3 regions of the Tigheibacillus halophilus genome follow, and region 1 is predicted to be linked to each of the others. Evidence: riboswitches for the same ligand, from Rfam matches in the RefSeq annotation. Region 1 holds a riboswitch; each other region holds the start of a gene.
The links. Region 1 has a riboswitch for S-adenosylmethionine ahead of ssuE (NADPH-dependent FMN reductase). Riboswitches for the same ligand answer to the same signal wherever they lie in the genome.
Positions count from the first base shown of each region.

Region 2: another riboswitch for S-adenosylmethionine. It lies ahead of ACFSMW_RS08995 (PLP-dependent aspartate aminotransferase family protein); the one in region 1 lies ahead of ssuE (NADPH-dependent FMN reductase).
Region 3: another riboswitch for S-adenosylmethionine. It lies ahead of metK (methionine adenosyltransferase); the one in region 1 lies ahead of ssuE (NADPH-dependent FMN reductase).

Region 1 covers NZ_JBHUIZ010000016.1:89,857-96,110, reverse strand. The annotation lists gene ACFSMW_RS18370 (ATP-grasp domain-containing protein) at 145-1,098, opposite strand; gene ACFSMW_RS18365 (LLM class flavin-dependent oxidoreductase) at 1,095-2,156, opposite strand; gene ACFSMW_RS18360 (LLM class flavin-dependent oxidoreductase) at 2,190-3,575, opposite strand; gene ssuE (NADPH-dependent FMN reductase) at 3,600-4,154, opposite strand; SAM riboswitch class I at 4,293-4,399, opposite strand; SAM riboswitch class I at 4,651-4,751, shown strand; gene ACFSMW_RS18350 (5-methyltetrahydropteroyltriglutamate--homocysteine S-methyltransferase) at 4,918-6,030, shown strand; partial or broken gene ACFSMW_RS18345 (transposase) at 6,146-6,254, opposite strand, start outside.
Region 2 covers NZ_JBHUIZ010000006.1:115,795-122,048, forward strand. The annotation lists gene metX (homoserine O-acetyltransferase MetX) at 1-668, opposite strand, end outside; gene ACFSMW_RS08995 (PLP-dependent aspartate aminotransferase family protein) at 662-2,416, opposite strand; SAM riboswitch class I at 2,517-2,636, opposite strand; gene rarD (EamA family transporter RarD) at 2,709-3,614, opposite strand; gene megL (methionine gamma-lyase) at 3,788-5,023, shown strand; gene cls (cardiolipin synthase) at 5,389-6,254, shown strand, end outside.
Region 3 covers NZ_JBHUIZ010000002.1:42,164-48,417, reverse strand. The annotation lists gene asnB (asparagine synthase (glutamine-hydrolyzing)) at 1-1,278, opposite strand, end outside; gene metK (methionine adenosyltransferase) at 1,776-2,984, opposite strand; SAM riboswitch class I at 3,186-3,293, opposite strand; gene pckA (phosphoenolpyruvate carboxykinase (ATP)) at 3,604-5,187, shown strand; gene ACFSMW_RS00425 (ABC transporter substrate-binding protein) at 5,524-6,254, shown strand, end outside.

The DNA.
Region 1 (6,254 bases):
CCATACAACAGCTGTAATCATCTGTTTATACTCGAAGTCATGCCGGCGCATTTTAAAATAATCCGGATAATAAAAAAAGGCTGCCCCATAAGCCAATGCTTATGAGGCAGCCCATCTTAAAGCAGATATCACTCTAACCTTCCTTCAATTTTGCAAACTTCCCTCTGACTTGGTCAGTGTGTTTCCTAGAAACTTAGCAACCTGCAGCATGCCATATTTTCCGCTCTTTGTCTCGGCTTCCCTATTATAATTCGTGTTTGTGTTGATATCGTACGTATAAATGGTACCTTCCTGGTCCTGAATAAACTCGATGCCAGCAATCTGAATATGATTTGCAGCAAGGACCTCTTCATATTTTTTGATAATTGGATGATCAAAACCATCCAAAATACGAAATTTTTCTGGAGTAGATTCCGTTCCGTCCGCCGCGCAGAATAAATCATCAACAGTACATGCATCGGCTGGACATAGTTCAAAACCTTGTGATGTGTCCACCTGCACAGCGTAGAAAAATTTACCCCCAATAAATTCACAGCGTGTAATATAGGATTCAGGTGAAACGATATATTCCTGAATTAATGTGACCCCATCCACTGGTTCCTCGAATGATTCTCCACCTACATATCTTTCCAGTGCTGCAGACGTATGAAACAGCTGTACACCAAGTCCTTTGCCCGCCCGATTATGCTTTGTGATGAACGGCTTTCCTTCAAAGCTTTTCGCTGCTTCCAGCAGTGCTTCCTTGCCGACGGCAGCAATCGTTTTTGGTGTCTTGATTCCATACTTTTCAAGTTCTAAGTATTGCAGTACTTTGCTTACTTCCAACTGCAATGCTCTGCTTCCGTTAATCACCGTCCTGCCATGATGCTCCAGCCAGGCCAATATCGCATTTGTCAATTCCGGTGCATACCGGTGGCCCCGGGTATGGGAAGAAGCACTCATTCTGTTGTAAAAGACACCTTCTGGCGGCACAGAGGCTAAATCAACCTTCCCACTATCAATCAACCAATCTTCAAATGGAAGATTCAATTCTTCCAATCGTTTCAGTAAATGGGCAGTCCATTCATTATTTTCATGTAGCACATATACCTTACTCATACTCCACTTCCTCTCATCATCTGTGCGCGCAATTCTTCCACTTTCGGCATGACCTTTTTTGAAAAGCTTTCCATCTCCTCCAATTGTGGAGAACATTGTAATAACAATAGGTCCACTCCGGCTTCTTCAAATGCCAAAATCTGTTTAGCGATATGTTCCGGAGTACCGACAAGATTCGGCCGCAGCCCCCGATTCGATACAGAGTAATCCTGCAGCTGGATTTGCTGTTCAAGCTCGGATTTGGTAGTGAAGTCTTTAAAGCTGGCATAAGCATCTGATTCATTCACAGTGGTGATCTTCTCCAATTCTTTGATGGCTTCTTCCTCAGAATTCCTGCAAATCACATATGCTGCCATCCCGATGGATTGTAATGGTTTGCGCCCGGCTGCTTCCCGACGCATTTTCATATCGGAAATCTTCGTCCTTGCTTCTTCTACCGTATGCCCATGGAGGACATAAGCGTCACAAAGGGATGCAATCACTTGCTTTCCTTTCTCACTTTCTCCACCCGCATATAAAATAGGATTTGGACGTTGTATCGGTTTCGGTGATAGCTTTGTGTTTTCTATTTGATAGAACCTTCCATCATAAGAGAAAGATTCTTCCGTCCACAATCCTTTCAAAATTTCCAGGAATTCCCCCGTGCGATCGTATCTTTCGTCATGTCCTGTAAACGCTGCTCCGTATTGTTTTGCTTCCTCAGCCCACCAACCGGAAACAACATTCAATGTAAAACGTCCATTACTAATATGGTCAATTGTCGCAGCCATTTTAGCCGTAACAGCCGGGTTATGGAACGCAGGCCGAACCGCCGCCAAAATTTCCATTTTTTCTGTTACCGCTGCCAGTGCAGCTGCAGTTGACCAGGCCTCCAGCACTTCTTCTTCTGCTCCCTTGATGTCATTTAAATATAACTCAGCAACCAACGTGGTATCATATCCCCATTTTTCTGCGGATGTTACGACTTTCTTGACATATTCGAAAGTCGGAGACATCCCTTCATTCTTAATATTGCGGAGCCACCCGCCGAAAACGGGCAGCCAAAAACCGTATTTCATTCTTGCCCCTCCTTCAGTAAATTTCAAGATAGTTCATTCTGTTAACGTGACAGGTTGAAAAGCATATTTTTTTCCTTGGTGATGACTTGGCAAATGATTGCCATTTCCAAACAGATTGTCCCGTAAGGTGTCTCCTTCATATCCCTTTGGTACAAGTCCCCTTTCCTGCAAAACCGGGACGACTAGTTCTACAAAATCCTCAAACGTACCAGGGGAAACAGCATATGCGATATTGAATCCGTCCACGTCAGCATCAGTGACCCATGTCTCCATCACATCGGCGATTTGTTCAGGGGTTCCAACAGCGGATGCTCCCATCCCCCCTATTCCGACGGTTTCAATAATTTCTCCAACTGTCCATTGCTTATCAGGATCTATTCTCGTAAAATTTTCAACCGCTGACTGGATAGCATCGTTTTCTACATAGTGAAGGTTTTCGTCCGGATCGAATTGGGAAAAATCTATTCCTGTCCAGCCGCCAAGTAATGCACATGCCCCTTCATAGCTAATATGTTTTTTATAATCCTCATATTTTGCATTTGCTTCTGCTTCTGTTCTGCCGACTATGGGGACAAGCATAGTCAGAACTTTGACTTCTTCTGGTTCTCTCCCGGTTTTCCTTATATCTTTCCGCAACTTCTGAACAGTATTTTTTGCTATTTCGACTGTGGGAGCTCCGATGAATACCAATTCAGCATTACCAGCTGCGAAGGCGCGCCCTCTGCTTGATGCCCCAGCCTGAAAAATTACTGGGGTACGTTGCGGAGACGGTTCGCATAAATGTGCGCCAGGAACTTTGAAGTATTTTCCTTCATGCGCAATGTCATGCACTTTTGCAGGATCCGCAAATATACCGTTTTCCTTATCCACTTTGACAGCATCATCTTCCCAGCTGCCTTCCCACAGTTTGTAGCAAACTTCCAAATACTCATCGGCGATATCATAACGCTCATCATGCTTTACTTGGTCATCCAGCCCCATATTGACGGCGGCACTCTTTAAATAAGAAGTAACAATGTTCCACCCAACCCTTCCCTTCGTCAGGTGGTCCAATGTGGATATCCTGCGGGCAAATGTATAGGGATGTTCATGTGTTACCGATGCTGTCACCCCGAAGCCGAGATGTTTCGTGACCGCCGACATAAGCGGCACTACAAGCAAAGGATCATTCACCGGTGACTGGGCTCCCTGGCGGACTGCAGCATCCCTTGAACCTTTGTAGACATCATAAGTCCCCAAAACATCAGCGAGAAATACAGCATCAAAACGTCCCTTTTCCAATGTTTTTGCCAGAGCGATCCAGTATTCGCTATCTTTATAACGGTGGGACTGATCTTTAGGATGAGTCCACAGTCCAGGTGATTGATGGCCTGCACAATTCATTTCAAATGCATTTAAATAAATCCTTTTCTTGGTCATGAAGTATTGCCTCCTCCTGCTTATTCAGAATGGCGATGCTACGGCAAATGTCTTTTGCCTTTTCAGCAGCTCGATAAAATAATGCAATTGCTTTTTCATACGATTCAGCACATCCTCATCCGTGATTGGAATAGGTGAATGCTTGGCGATTTGGCTGTTTAGCATATAAACACCTTTTAAACTTTGCCCTTTCAATGTTGCCAGTAACGGCTTCAACGTGTATTCCAACGCTAGCATGTGGGAGGGGCTTCCTCCCGTCATCAGTGGCAATACTGGTTTATGCTGCAAAATATCCTGTGGTAAAATATCCAGCAACGCTTTTAAAACTCCTGAATATGCAGCTTTGTAAACCGGCGACCCGATAATCACACCATCGGCTCTTTGCAAAGATCTTCCCAGCTCGATGACAGACTGGCTTTCAAAATCACCTTGAAACAAGTCTTCTTTGGGAACGTCGCGAACCGAAATGTGCTTCACAGAAAAATGTTTTTCCGTCAATATTGTTCCTAAATGCTCCAACACTTTTTCAGTCCCGGAAATAGCGGATGGGCTACCTGACAGGATCACAACTTCTTGCATACGGCCGATTCCTCCTATATCCACATTATTCTTATAACCAAACTCGGGTTTATATAGCGCTTATGCTCATTGTACGTTGACAAATAATAAAACCCTCTTTTCCCGGATAAGAAAAGAGGGTCATAACGTCCTTATGCGCTCTTATCTCCCAAGAATGACACTTGGTGGAATTAGCACCTTTCTGGCATTGCCAGAGGTTGCTGAAGCTTCACTGGGCCACTTCCCTCAGCTTCTCTTGATAAGAATTATTGAATTAAATGTGATGTTATCACTGGAATAATAATAAGTCAATACTTTTTTGATTAATATTAAAATTCCGTTCCACCATGAAACTTTGGAGATCTATTTTATCCTCTATGAAAAAACAAAATGCCCGAAATGTGCAATACACCTTGCTTTGTATCTCCTCAACCAATAATTAGAATTTTTTATTTTCTCATTGACTTAACACAAAAATATATGTATTATTTATATTAATCAAAATAAAATACGTTTTTTCTTATCCAGAGAGGTGGAGGGACTGGCCCTTTGAAGCCTCGGCAGCAGACCGAATCGGTACTGTGCCAATTCCAGAAGCATTCAAGCTGAAGATAAGAAGAGTTGCACGGGTCGTACTGTCATTTAAATCTCTTCTTTCTTAATAGAAGAGATTTTTTATTTTACACCCATCTCTTCAGCAGGCTTCACCAAATGACAATGTCAGTCAGATTGAAGAGGCAGATAATGTCAGCTTTTAACTTCCTGAAAAAAAGGAGAGGTTGTAATGACAACAGAAACATTAATCAAAGTGCCATTCAAAGCAGATCAGGTGGGGAGTTTGCTGCGTCCCCAGAAATTACATGATGCGCGTCAGCAATATAAAGAAGGAGCTATTTCAGCCAAAGCACTTCGGGAAGTGGAGACAAATGAAATCCGACGGGTCGTGAACAAACAAATTGAAGTCGGCTTAAAAGCCGTGACAGACGGAGAATTCCGCAGAACGTGGTGGCATCTTGATTTTTTAGAGCATCTCAACGGCTTCGAAGGGTATGTGCCAGAATCAGGATATGCTTTCAAAGGAGAAGAAACAGAGCGCTACAATATCCGTAATCATGGAAAAATCTCTTTTAATCCAGAGCACCCTTTTATTAAAGACTTTAAAGCGTTCAAGAAAATTGTAAATGGACGCGCCATTGCCAAACAGACGATTCCCAGCCCAAACCAACTCTTTCATCGCGGCATCCGCAATTCAGAGATTTATCCGGACCTGGAGGAATATGCCAATGACGTAATCAAAACGTATCAGGATGCTTTGCGGGCATTTTACGAGGCAGGCGTACGCTATCTGCAATTGGATGATGTGTATATTGCGGGATTGAACACTGAAGTGCTGCAAACATGTGAAGCGGGTTACACCAGAGAACAACTGATCGAGCTTGCCCTGCGTGTCAGCAATGGCGTCTTGGAGAACAAGCCCGAGGATTTATATGTGACTACACATCTTTGCCGAGGTAATTATCGAAGCAAATGGGCTTTCGAAGGGAGTTATGCCCATATCGCTCCGACACTGTTCGCTAAGGAGAAAGTGGATGGGTTTTTCCTGGAATATGACGACGAACGTTCGGGAGATTTCAAACCGCTGGCTCAGATTCCTGCTGGCGGGCCACAAGTGGTGCTCGGTGTAGTCACTTCCAAATTCGGTGAGCTGGAGGAGAAAGAATTCATTAAGGCACGGATCCAGGAGGCTGCCAAATATGTTCCGCTGGAGCAATTATGCTTGAGCACACAGTGCGGTTTCGCTTCTACGCATCATGGAAATATTTTATCAGAAGAACAACAATGGGAAAAATTACGATTTATTGTAGAAACCGCGAAAGAAATCTGGGGGGAAATATAGACAGTATGCAAGAAAAGCAAAAAAACTTCTTAGACGAGGCCACTGAAAATCTAAGGTTATTTTATGATACAGGTTTTCTGTACACAAAATCCCCCCTAAAATTCCTTTTTGGATTTTTAGTGGGGGTTTCATATTGGGAACGTTTCACGACATCCACATCGGATAAGTCAAAAATGGATTTAAGCAGAAGGTATTTGAACATGCGAATGGGCGGGACTGCATTA
Region 2 (6,254 bases), on a different contig from region 1:
CGTTCTGCGAATAATGGCGCACTGCGATAGGAAACCATCCCGACCATTCTGGCGATTTCAAGTCCCCTTAAACGCTCGTTGTTTTGATAAAAGCCATTTTGCCAGGCAGGGTCAGAAGTGATGGCTGTCCTGGCTATGTGGTTATAAGCTATGCCATAATCTGAAAGCGTGGGAGTCGCTGCCAAGATGATCGCTCTTTCTATCTGTTCTGGATAGAGAAGAGCCCATTCCTGGACCTGCATACCGCCAAGCGATCCTCCAATGACAGTATGGATTTTTAAGATTCCAAGTGCCCGCAAAGCTTTGTATTGTGCATGCACCATATCACGTACGGTGATAGCGGGAAAATCGGAACGATATCGCTGCCCGGTTTTGGGGTTGATGGAGGTGGGTCCGGTGGAACCGTCGCAACCCCCAAGTACATTGAATGTGACCACCTGGTAAGTGGTTGTATCGATGGAGCGGCCTTCACCAATCAAACCGCTCCACCAGCCAGGGATATCTTCTGTTCCTGTCGTTGCATGGTTACCTGTCAATGCGTGGCAAACCAGCACTACTGGTCCATCACACAGTCCAGCCCGTTCATATTGCAGAATCACATCCTCCAACAAAACGCCAGATTCTAAATTCAAACTGCCAATATTTACAGTTCCGTAGCGCTTTACCACTTTACCACAGCGGGAGACTGTCCCCCGCGAATCCGGTTTGCTTCCGCATACAGTTCAAGTCCTTTAATGACTGTGACACCTGCTGCCTCAGCGTTATCAAGTATTGGAGTATCTGGGTAGCCATTTTCAAACCAGATGATTTTCACATCTTTTTGAATCAGCTGTTCTACCAGGTCTGCTGGGATGCTGTCCTGCTTAACGAGTACAGCATCGATATCTTCTTTTGCATCTGGCAAACGTTCATAGGATGTCGCCTGCAGAAGAGTGCCAGCATTGGATGCGATTGGCAGGATTTGAAAACCGCGTGCTTTCAGATGCTTGATTTGATCATAAAAAGTGCTCGTTGACTGGTCCAGACCGAAAACAGCAATCGTCTTTTGTCTCGGGCCATTTTCAGTTCGCTCAAAAGGTGAATGCAACAGCCACTGGACTACATTATCCTCAGATGAGGCTACAGTTGGCGACGAATCAGTAGCTGCAGCAATCGCTTGATCCAGATCTGCAATGATATCATCAGTGGACTCAATACCTACGGACAGTCGAATCAATTCCTCGCTGACACCGCTTTGCACCAGCTCCTCCGCACTTAACTGCTGGTGAGTGGTGGATGCAGGATGAATGATAAGTGATTTCGCGTCTCCTACATTTGCAACATGTGACCAAAGCTTGATGTTGTCGATTACTTTTCTGCCGGCTTCACGGCCGCCCTGAATACCGAATGTAATCATTGAGCCGGTCCCTTGGTGTAAATATTTTTTTGCAAGACTATTAGAAGGGTGTGATTCCAGCCCTGGATAATTGACCCATGCCACCTGCGCATGCTCATTCAGATAGTCAGCTATTATTTTCGCGTTGGCATGATGCCGTTCAATGCGAAGATGCAGTGTTTCCAGTCCCTGTAAGAGGAGAAAAGCACTCTGGGGACTGAGACATGCGCCGATATCGCGCAGCAATTGGACACGGAACTTCGTCGCGAACGCTGCAGGTGCTGTATCTACGTATTTCAGCCCATGATAACTCTCATCCGGCTCGGTGAATTCGGGGAACCTGCCCGAGCCCCAGTCGAAACGACCGCCATCTACGACAACACCACCAATAGTGGTCCCATGGCCTCCAATCCATTTCGTTGCGGAATGAACGACAATATCCGCGCCCCACACCAATGGTTTGGCTGCATATACTCCGAAAGTATTATCGATGATGAGCGGGATACCGTACTCGTGGGCAATCTCTGCCACTGTTTCAATATCGAACACATTCAGGCTTGGATTGGTAATTGTTTCAGCAAATACTGCTTTCGTTTTATCCGTAATCGCCTGTTTGATTGCTTCAGGATTAGTACCGTCGACAAAAATAACATGAATTCCGTATTTCGGCAGTGTTTTAGCAAATAAATTATATGTGCCGCCGTACAAGTTGCTGTCGGCGATGATTTCGTCCCCTGCACCAGCTATATTGAGGATGCTGAGGGTGATAGCTGCCATACCGGACGATGTGGCCACAGCAGCGACACCGTCTTCCAGCAAAGCGACACGCTGTTCAAAAGCGTCTACTGTCGGATTCATGATACGGGAGTAGATATTTCCAGGCTCTTTAAGGCCGAACAGATTTTGAGCATGTTCTGTGTCACGGAAGACGTAGGAAGTTGTTTGATAGATTGGCACGGCACGTGACCCGGTTGCGGGATCCACCTGCTGGCCACCGTGCAATAATACTGTTTCTGGTTGATTGAATGAAAATGCTGACATGAAAAATTCCTCCTTTGATTTCGGTTCTGGAGGAAGAGGTGGAATGAAAAAAACGCCTCTTCCTAAGAAGAGGCGATTGCATTTATTTATGCGTATCCTCCTCTTATCTTCCAGACCATCCGTATGATCTGTAGGATTTAGCACCTTAAAAGCGAGCAATGCTCCCTCTTTGGTTGCCGGGCTTCACAGGGCCTATTCCCTCCGCCGCTCTTGATAAGAGATTTGATTTTTGAAATTAATCAGTATTATAACGGACAAAAACATAAGTGTCAACAGCAGGCACGAAAAATTATTAATGTTCTTGCATGGATTGTTTCTTCGGACGATATATCGATGCCAAGTAAACGATCAAGGCGAACCAAATCAAGCTGAAGGCGATCATATGAGCAACTGTGAAGGGTTCATCATATAAGAAAACACCGAGTAAAAGCATGATTGTCGGTGCTATATATTGCAGAAAACCGACCAGAGAAAGTGGTATGGTTTTCGTCCCTGCAGCAAACAAAAGCAATGGGATTGCTGTGGCCACACCAGCACCCATCAGAAGCATGTTGGTTCCCGTAAACAGGGAATGGAAATGGAATGCCTGGACCGGCAAAAACGCAAGATATATCAATGCGATCGGTGTTACAACCAATGTTTCCACTGTCAACCCGAACATAGCAGAAATATCCACGGTCTTTTTCAGCAGGCCATATAAGCCGAACGTGATAGCTAGTACCAATGAAATCCACGGAAATACACCGTAACTGATTGTCAGGTAAATGACCCCTGCTGCCGCAAGGACGACAGATAGAATTTGTCTGCGCGTTAGGCTTTCTTTCAGAAAGATGATACCTAGCAAAACGCTGACTAATGGGTTGATATAGTATCCAAGGCTTGCCTGAATGACATGGTTTGCGTTCACTGCCCATATGTAGGTGAGCCAATTCAAACTGATGACGATCGATGCACAAGTTATGCCAAGCAGCTTACGCTTATCATGAATAATTGCTTTACATTCAGTAATAAAAGGGCGCCATTTGACTGTAACAGTTACTAGCAGTGCCATAAAAACAAATGACCAAATAATCCGATGAGCAAGAATCTCGCCGGCAGACACCCGATCAGCCAGCTTCCAGTAAATGGGTAAGAACCCCCAAAATACATACGCTAACGCAACAAGTATAATGCCGTTTTTCTGTGATGACTGGTTCATATGTATCTCCTCTCGTTCTGGTAAATAAGCTAATTTTAGAAAATTAATAGCAAAAAGGCAATTGAATTGCTTGTGAATTATCAGGAAACGCTTTCAAATTTGAAGGGAATAACATAAAATAGAATTATAGAAGAAGCGTTTAAATCGTTTCACTTGATAAAAGGGGGTCCACCATGTCTAAAACATATCGTCATTTTGAAACATCAGCTATTCATGCCGGATACGATGCTAAAACGATGGATGGGAGTCTCACCACGCCAATATTTCAAACATCGACGTTCACATTTGAATCGGCCGAGCAGGGAGAGAGGAGATTTGCAGGGGAAGAGGATGGTTATATTTATTCCCGGCTGGGAAATCCCACAGTAGCGGCATTGGAAGAAAAAATAGCGGCGTTGGAAAACGGTGAGCGTGGATTGGCATTTGCATCGGGGATGGCAGCTGTTTCGGCTATCTTGATTGCACTGACAAAAGCCAATGACCATATTCTCTGTTCCTCAGGGCTTTATGGCTGCACATTCGGTCTTTTAACCATGCTCGAAGATAAATACAATATTAGACATGATTTTTCCGAGATGGAAACAAAGGAGGACATCCGCTCCCTCATAAATGATAAAACAGCATGCATCTATGTAGAAACACCAATCAATCCTACAATGAAGCTGGTAGACTTGCGCTTGGTAGCCGAAGTGGCCAAGGAATACGGCATCCCAGTCGTGGTCGATAATACCTTTAGTTCGCCATACTTGCAGCGCCCGCTTGAATTAGGCTGTGATGTGGTTATTCATAGTGCGACCAAATATATCGGTGGTCATGGCGATGTGATTGCGGGGCTTGCTGTCGGTCAAAAAGATTTTCTTGATCAGGTGGCTATGACTACGCAAAAGGATATCGGCGGCATTATTGGTCCAATGGATGCCTGGCTTCTGCTGCGCGGTTTAAAAACGCTGCCGGTACGTCTGGAGCGCCATTGCGATAATGCAGAAAAAATAGCTGCGCATTTAAAAGCGCATCCTGCTGTCAAGCATGTATACTACCCAGGAGATGCGGACCATCCTGATTACGCACTCATGCAGCAACAAATGAAGCGTGGCGGCGGAGTCATTGCCTTTGAAATGGAAGGCACAAAAAAAGATGCGCAGTCATTACTGAATCAGCTGCAATTTTTGAAAATTGCTGTCAGTCTCGGAGATGCAGAAACATTGATTGAACATCCGGCGACAATGACCCATGCTGCCGTGCCGGAAAAAAATCGCTTGGAAATGGGCATTACGGATCAATTGATCCGCCTTTCAGTTGGGCTGGAGGCCTGGGAAGATATCTGGGAAGACTTGCAGCAAGCATTAGACTGGTGTTCATCAAAAAGTCATAATAAGACAATGACAGAAACGGAAAAGCTGGTTCGTTAATATATTTGCATGTAAATGGATACCATTCTTGCCGTAAGGGGAGGGTGGTATCGTTTTTATTATGTGCAAGTATATGGTGTGTTGCAAAGAAATATCCATATGACGGCATGAAGCGGATCACCTGCATATGATAAATAAGACAGCACACACGAATCTCGTCTGAGGATTGGAAACCAATCACTGAATGATGTATGCCGCATTGAACCAAACATCCCTTGCCATGTCTTCAGCCAGTCCGCAAGCCAGCTGCATATTCGCGGTTCTCAAGACCTGTGCTAAAAGTTGGCGTTCTCGAAATGGCAAATTATTTACCAATTGTGCTATAGTAAAGCTTATACAATTCTTTTATAGGAAGGATATGTTCGATGGAGCTCCTGGCTTATTTGGTCGGTTTCATTTTTATTTTTAACATCGGTCTCGGAATTTCAATCATCTTCCTGGAGAGAAAGGATGCTACATCAACTTGGGCCTGGTTGATGGTATTGTTGTTCATTCCGATTGCAGGCTTCTTTTTGTATTTGATTTTTGGAAGAAGATTGAGTTCCAGCAGGATTTTTACATGGGATACCAAGAGCCGCCTTGGAGTGAAAACTGCTGTTCAGGCTCAGCTCCGGGCGCTGGAAGATGATAAATTCACATTCCGCCAGCCCGAAATTGCTATTTATAAAGATCTTTTTTATCTGCATCTGCGCAATGATGATGCTGTTTTCACACAGGATAACAAGGTGAAGATATACACAGACGGGCGCGAAAAGTTCAATGCTTTAATCAATGATATAAAAAAAGCGAAAGACCATATTCATCTGCAATATTATATCATCCGCCATGACCAGCTGGGACAAGAAATCGCGCAGGTGCTGATTGAAAAAGCCAAAGAAGGTCTAGAAGTGCGTGTGCTGTATGATGATACGGGCTCCAGGCTGCTGCGCCCTAAATATATTCGCAATTTGCGAAAGCACGGTGTCCGAGTGGAAGCTTTTTTTCCACCGAAAATACCTAAGATCAATTTGAAAATCAATTACCGCAATCACCGTAAGCTGGCGATTATTGATGGGAAAATCGGCTATACCGGAGGATTCAATATCGGGGACGAATACTTGGGGATGAGCAAAAAATTCGGTTATTGGCGCGATACGCATTTGCGTATTGAAGGTGATGCCGTCCACAATATGCAGACAAGGTTCATTCTGGACTGGAACCAGGCATCAAGAAACCATATTGGATACGAGGA
Region 3 (6,254 bases), on a different contig from region 1:
ATTGCCGATGTAACGTTCACGCAAAGGAGTCGTTCCGCGCTGCAGAAAACTTTTCCCTCTGACTCCTTCCGGCAGCACCTCAGCCACTTTGGCAAGCAGGTTTTTCGCAGGAGACGGAATAGAGTCAAATACTTTCAGTGATTCCGGCTCGCGGTAGATATTATACCCGCCGAATAACTCATCCGATCCTTCTCCTGAAAGTACCACAGTTACATGCTTGCGAGCTTCTCTCGCAACAAAATAAAGTGGTACGCAAGCGGGATCTGCTAATGGATCATCCATATGCCACATGATTTTCGGCAATTTTTCCACATATTCTTCTGGCGAGATAACATAAGAGATGTTTTCTACATCAAGCTTATCTGCGGTTTCTTTAGCAACATCAATCTCGGAAAAACCTTCACGGGCAAATCCAACCGAAAAAGTTTTTATGTTCGGATTAAATTTTTTTGCCATTGCAACGATCAGCGTCGAATCGATGCCCCCGGACAAAAATGAACCCACTGGTACATCACTGCGCATATGCACATTGACACTATCATACATTACATCTTGAATTCGTTTTATCCATCCTTTTTTATCCATCAGCACTGGACGGAATTCTGCATGGAAAAAGCGATGGAACGTAATCGATTCACCTGATTTTTTAACAAAATAATGCCCTGGTTCAACCTTTTTAATACCGCTTGTCATAGACATTGGCTCTGGAACGAACTGGAAACTTAAATACTGCTGCAGGGCGTCCAAATTCACATTTTCTTCTTCAAGCATCATTGCTATGCTCTTTTTCTCAGATGCGAAATAAGTGCCATCAGCAGCCTCATGGAAAAACATTGGCTTGATTCCAAAAGGATCACGTGCGCCATAAAGTGTCTCGTTTTCTTTATCCCACACTAAAATAGAAAACATCCCACGCAAATATTGAAATGCATGCTGCTTATGTTTCGCAAACAATGCAGCAATGACTTCTGTATCCGAATCAGTCGCAAACGTATATCCTTCCTTCAGCAACTCTTCTCTCAATTCGATGTAATTGTAAATTTCACCATTAAAAATGAGCCATATTTTTTCATCGTCGTAGCTAAGGGGTTGTTTCCCACTGTCCAAATCGATAATGCTCAAACGGCGGAATCCGAACGATACGAACTCATCATAATAATATCCTTCATCATCCGGTCCTCTATGTGTAATGATATTGTTTTGATTTTCAAATTGCGTAATTTGCTCTTTAGTCGGCCTGGTTGGTTTGTTACGAATCATTCCGATAAATCCGCACATATTCTTTTTCCTCTTTCCTGCACTGTATTTATACTCTAAGAGGATGCTCAAAAAACACTTTGAAATGGCCCTCCCCATACTCCAACAGCTCGGTATTTTTGTTCTGGTTGTAAAGGAAGCTTCGTCAGCAATCCCGTGACGCAAGGGCAACCGACATCAGCAATACTATACAAGCCTTCACTCGATAAAGATCAGCTTGAACACCGTTGGTCATTTCCATTTTTTGAACACACACTTTAGAAAGTATATCATAAAACAATTATCTTTTCGATAGCTCTTTGGTTCAATTAATCACAATTATTTTCCGCCATTTCACGCAAGACCATTCAAGAGCTGACAATTTCCTTTTCCCTATTTTTTAACAATATGGCGGGAAACATGCATCAATTAAACAAAGAAAAAAAGATCATTCCCATCTTCTCTAAGCGAAATGGAAATAACCTTTTTTAAACGGATGATAGTGAACCTATCCGCTCGTAACGATGAGCCTGGCCGTTTTACTGTGAAACTTTTTCAGTAACAGCCTTCAGTTCTGAGATTTTATCTGTTTTTTCCCAAGGGAATAACACGTCAGTTCTCCCGAAATGCCCGTATGCAGCCGTCTTTCTAAAAATAGGCTGTTTAAGCTGTAACATCTGAATAATGCCCGCCGGGCGCAAGTCAAAAATGTCCCTCACAGCGGATACTAATGCTTCTTCACTTACTTTTCCAGTTTCAAAAGTATTGATTGCGATGGAAACCGGCTCAGCAACACCGATCGCATATGCCAGTTGAACTTCGCAGGATTTTGCAAGTCCGGCGGATACGATGTTTTTCGCTACATAACGTGCAGCATAGGCGGCTGAACGGTCAACTTTCGTAGCATCTTTACCACTGAAAGCGCCGCCCCCATGCCGTGCATAACCGCCATACGTGTCCACGATGATCTTACGTCCCGTCAGACCTGCATCCCCCTGCGGTCCACCTATGACGAATCGGCCGGTAGGATTAATGAAATATTTGGTATCTTCATCCAATAATTCAACAGGAACTATTGGATTGATCACCTTTTCTTTCAAGTCTCTTTCAATCTGTTCCGTTTCGATGTCAGGATGGTGTTGTGTCGAAATAACGATAGTATCGATACGCATTGGTTTATCATTTTCATCATATTCAACGGTTACTTGTGTTTTTCCATCTGGGCGCAAATAATCCAACACATGTTCTTTACGTACATCAGAGAGCTTTTTGGCAAGCTTATGCGCCAAAGAAATCGGTAAAGGCATCAGTTCTGGCGTTTCATCGCAGGCAAAGCCGAACATAAGCCCCTGATCACCTGCACCGATTGCAGCTATTTCTTCTTCAGTTTGTTTTCCCTGGCGTGCTTCGTACGCTGTATCTACACCACTGGCAATATCCGGAGACTGTTCATCGATTGCAGTCAATACCGCACAAGTTTCCGCATCAAAACCATATTTGGCTCTCGTATAACCGATTTCTTTGATTGTTTGTCTGACAATTGCTGGTATATCGACATACGTACTCGTAGTGATTTCTCCAGAAACAAGTACAAGACCAGTAGTTACTGTAGTTTCACATGCCACTCTTGCATTAGGATCTTTACTGATAATTTCATCTAAAATAGCATCTGAAATCTGGTCACATATTTTATCAGGATGCCCTTCGGTAACCGATTCAGATGTAAACAAACGACGATTTTTAGCCATAAGGCTAAATCCTCCCTTTAATATATGGTACGGAACTCCCCTTAGTATCAAGAGATTTAAATTACTTTTTTCATGTTTTCAATAAAAGCTTCATTCACTCTTTTGTATGTGCAGGCAGCTTTTTTATAGAAGATTCATGACGTGCTTTAAGGCAAATAAAAAACCCTTCCTGCCATGCCAGAGGAAAGGAAAAGCCTTTCGCTCTTATTGTTCAAGGAGTTAGCCCTTGCAACAGGTTAGCACCAATTCACGTAGGTGATGGTTGCCGGGTTTCATCGGGACTGTCCCTCCACCAGCTCTGAATAAGAGTATCCGCTCGGTACTAATGTTAACGAAATGAGCAAGAGCTGTCAACTTTTTACGACTTCTACATATATAGATAAAAAAATAATTTATTAGTATGGATTATTAATTTCAATGTGTTATACTAATATGCAGAAACATTACATTTGCCATAAACAGGAAAGAGAGCATATTTCTTATTCTATCGTTTGCGGACTTGTAATACCATTTTAACCTAATCTGTTGCAACAGCAACACATTCTGTGTCTGATCCTGATTATTACTTATCGAATGAATTTCTACACTACTAAAAAGGCAGGTTATCTGAATGATGAACATGATGGAAAGAACGTCTTTAGTGAACAAACTGTGCAATCATCCAAATTTGCATGAAAATTTGAGCACAGCCCGACTTGTTGAAAAAATCACTTCTACGAATGAGGGGGTTCTGACCTCCACCGGCGCAATAAGGGCCACTACCGGCAAATACACTGGACGCTCACCAAAAGACAAGTTCATCATCCGAGATGAATTGACCAGTAATCTGGTTGACTGGGGGCTTGTAAACCAGTCACTTGACGAATCAGTATTTGTAAAATTACTTCATAAAGTTGTTGCACATTTAGAAGGAAAAAGTGAGCTCTTTCGTTTCAAGGGCTTTGCAGGAGCCGACCCTGACTATCGCTTGCCCATCCAGGTAATCAATGAATTTGCCTGGCACAACCTATTTGCCAAACAGCTTTTCATTAGGCCTGATGAAAAGGAACTAATAGATCACGAGGCGGAGTTCACCGTGATTTCCGCACCGACCTTCAAAGCAAATCCGGAAGTGGATGGGACTAATTCGGAAGCATTTGTCTGTGTATCATTCAAACATCGCATTATATTGATCGGCGGAACAGAATATGCCGGGGAAATCAAAAAATCCATTTTTTCTGTCATGAATTTTCTTCTGCCGCAAAATGACATCCTAACAATGCATTGCTCCGCCAATGTCGGCCAGGAAGGTGATGTCGCTTTGTTCTTCGGGTTATCAGGCACAGGTAAAACAACGCTGTCTGCTGACCCATACCGAAAACTCATCGGTGATGATGAACATGCTTGGAGTCCACACGGTGTATTCAATATTGAAGGCGGATGTTATGCAAAATGTATCAATCTGTCTGCTGAAAAGGAACCGCAAATTTATAATGCTATCCGCTTTGGCACTGTTCTGGAAAATGTGGTACTCGATGAGGATACGCGCGTACCAGATTATAGCGATACATCTTTGACTGAAAATACAAGAGCAGCTTATCAATTAGATAATATGGACAATATTGTTGAACCAAGCGTTGCCGGACATCCAAATACAATCATATTCTTAACTGCAGATGCATCCGGTACTCTGCCGCCCATTTCCAAATTGAGCAAGGAACAGGCAATGTATCATTTCCTAAGTGGCTACACTAGTAAACTAGCCGGCACTGAACGCGGTGTAACGAAACCTGAAAGTACTTTTTCTGCGTGCTTCGGTTCTCCGTTTTTGCCGCTCCCGCCCGCAACTTACGCAAAGATGCTTGGGGAGAAAATCGACCAGCATCAAGCAAATGTGTTTCTCGTCAATACTGGTTGGACCGGTGGCTCATTCGGTGAGGGTAAACGCATGAAGCTTTCTTATACACGAGCAATGGTTCATGCTGCCTTGGAGGGTGAATTGAATAAAACCGAAACCATAAAAGATGACATTTTCGGATTAGCTGTGCCGCTTCACGTGCCCGGTGTTCCAGATGAAGTATTGGTTCCGCGTGAAGCTTGGAAAGATACAGACCGATATGATGCTGCAGCAAAAGAACTGGCAAACAAGTTCCATAAGAATTTCAAAAAATTCACACATGTCAACCGTGAAATCATGATGGCTGGCCCTGTTTATCAAGGGTGAACTCATAACAGTCGTGGATTTCAGTCCACCCAAATTCTGATAGCAGCTTTAACAGTTTCATTTATTGTTACCTCATCCCAAGAGGATTTATTATATATTTCCAGATTCATGAACCTGGAAAGGAAATAAGGACATTCGTCCGTAAATGAGCCGGCGCCATAAAATATGGGCCGGTTTTTTTGTTATGTCCAAACATAGTCTCTATCATCTTCACTGCAACATTCAGAACTGAAGCGGCGGCTCTTATTGCTTTTCCAAAAGTGGTGCTTGACTGCTTTATAGGCGTTCACACATTTTCTCACCCTGCATACACTGTGCTGACAAAATAATTTATCCATGAAAAGAGGGATACATTTGAAATTCAGCAAATATATAGCTGGTCTCTTCTGTATATTGCTTGTAGCTCTTGCGGCTTGCGGTAACGGAAACGCCAAGGATACCATCGCAAAGGTGAAGCTGGGGGAAGTTACGCGCTCGATCTTTTACGCCCCGCAATATGTCGCATTGGAAAAGGGATTTTTTAAAGAAGAGGGCCTCGATGTCAATTTGCAGACGACATGGGGCGGTGATAAAACGATGACTGCCCTGCTTTCAAATGGTATTGATATTGCACTAGTCGGATCGGAGACATCTATTTATGTCTATTCGCAAGGTTCCAAGGACTACGCCGTAAACTTCGCACAATTGACCCAAACGGATGGTACCTTCCTAGTTTCCAAAGATGAGCAGCCTGATTTCAAATGGCAGGATGTACGGGATTCAAACTTTTTGGGGCAGCGAAAAGGCGGTATGCCACAAATGGTTGGCGAATATGTCTTGAAACAGCATGATATTGATCCACACCAGGACCTTCATCTATCGCAAAATATAGAATTCGCTAATATTCCCGGCGCGTTTGGTACAGGCGACTATCAATACGTACAGTTATTCGAGCCGACAGCCAGTGTTTTTGAAAAAGAAGGAAAAGGCCATGTTGTCGCTTCCTTTGGAGAAGAATCCGGTACAGTTCCTTACACCGTTTTCATGGCAAAACAAAGCTATATGAAGAAAGATAAAACTTCTGTAGA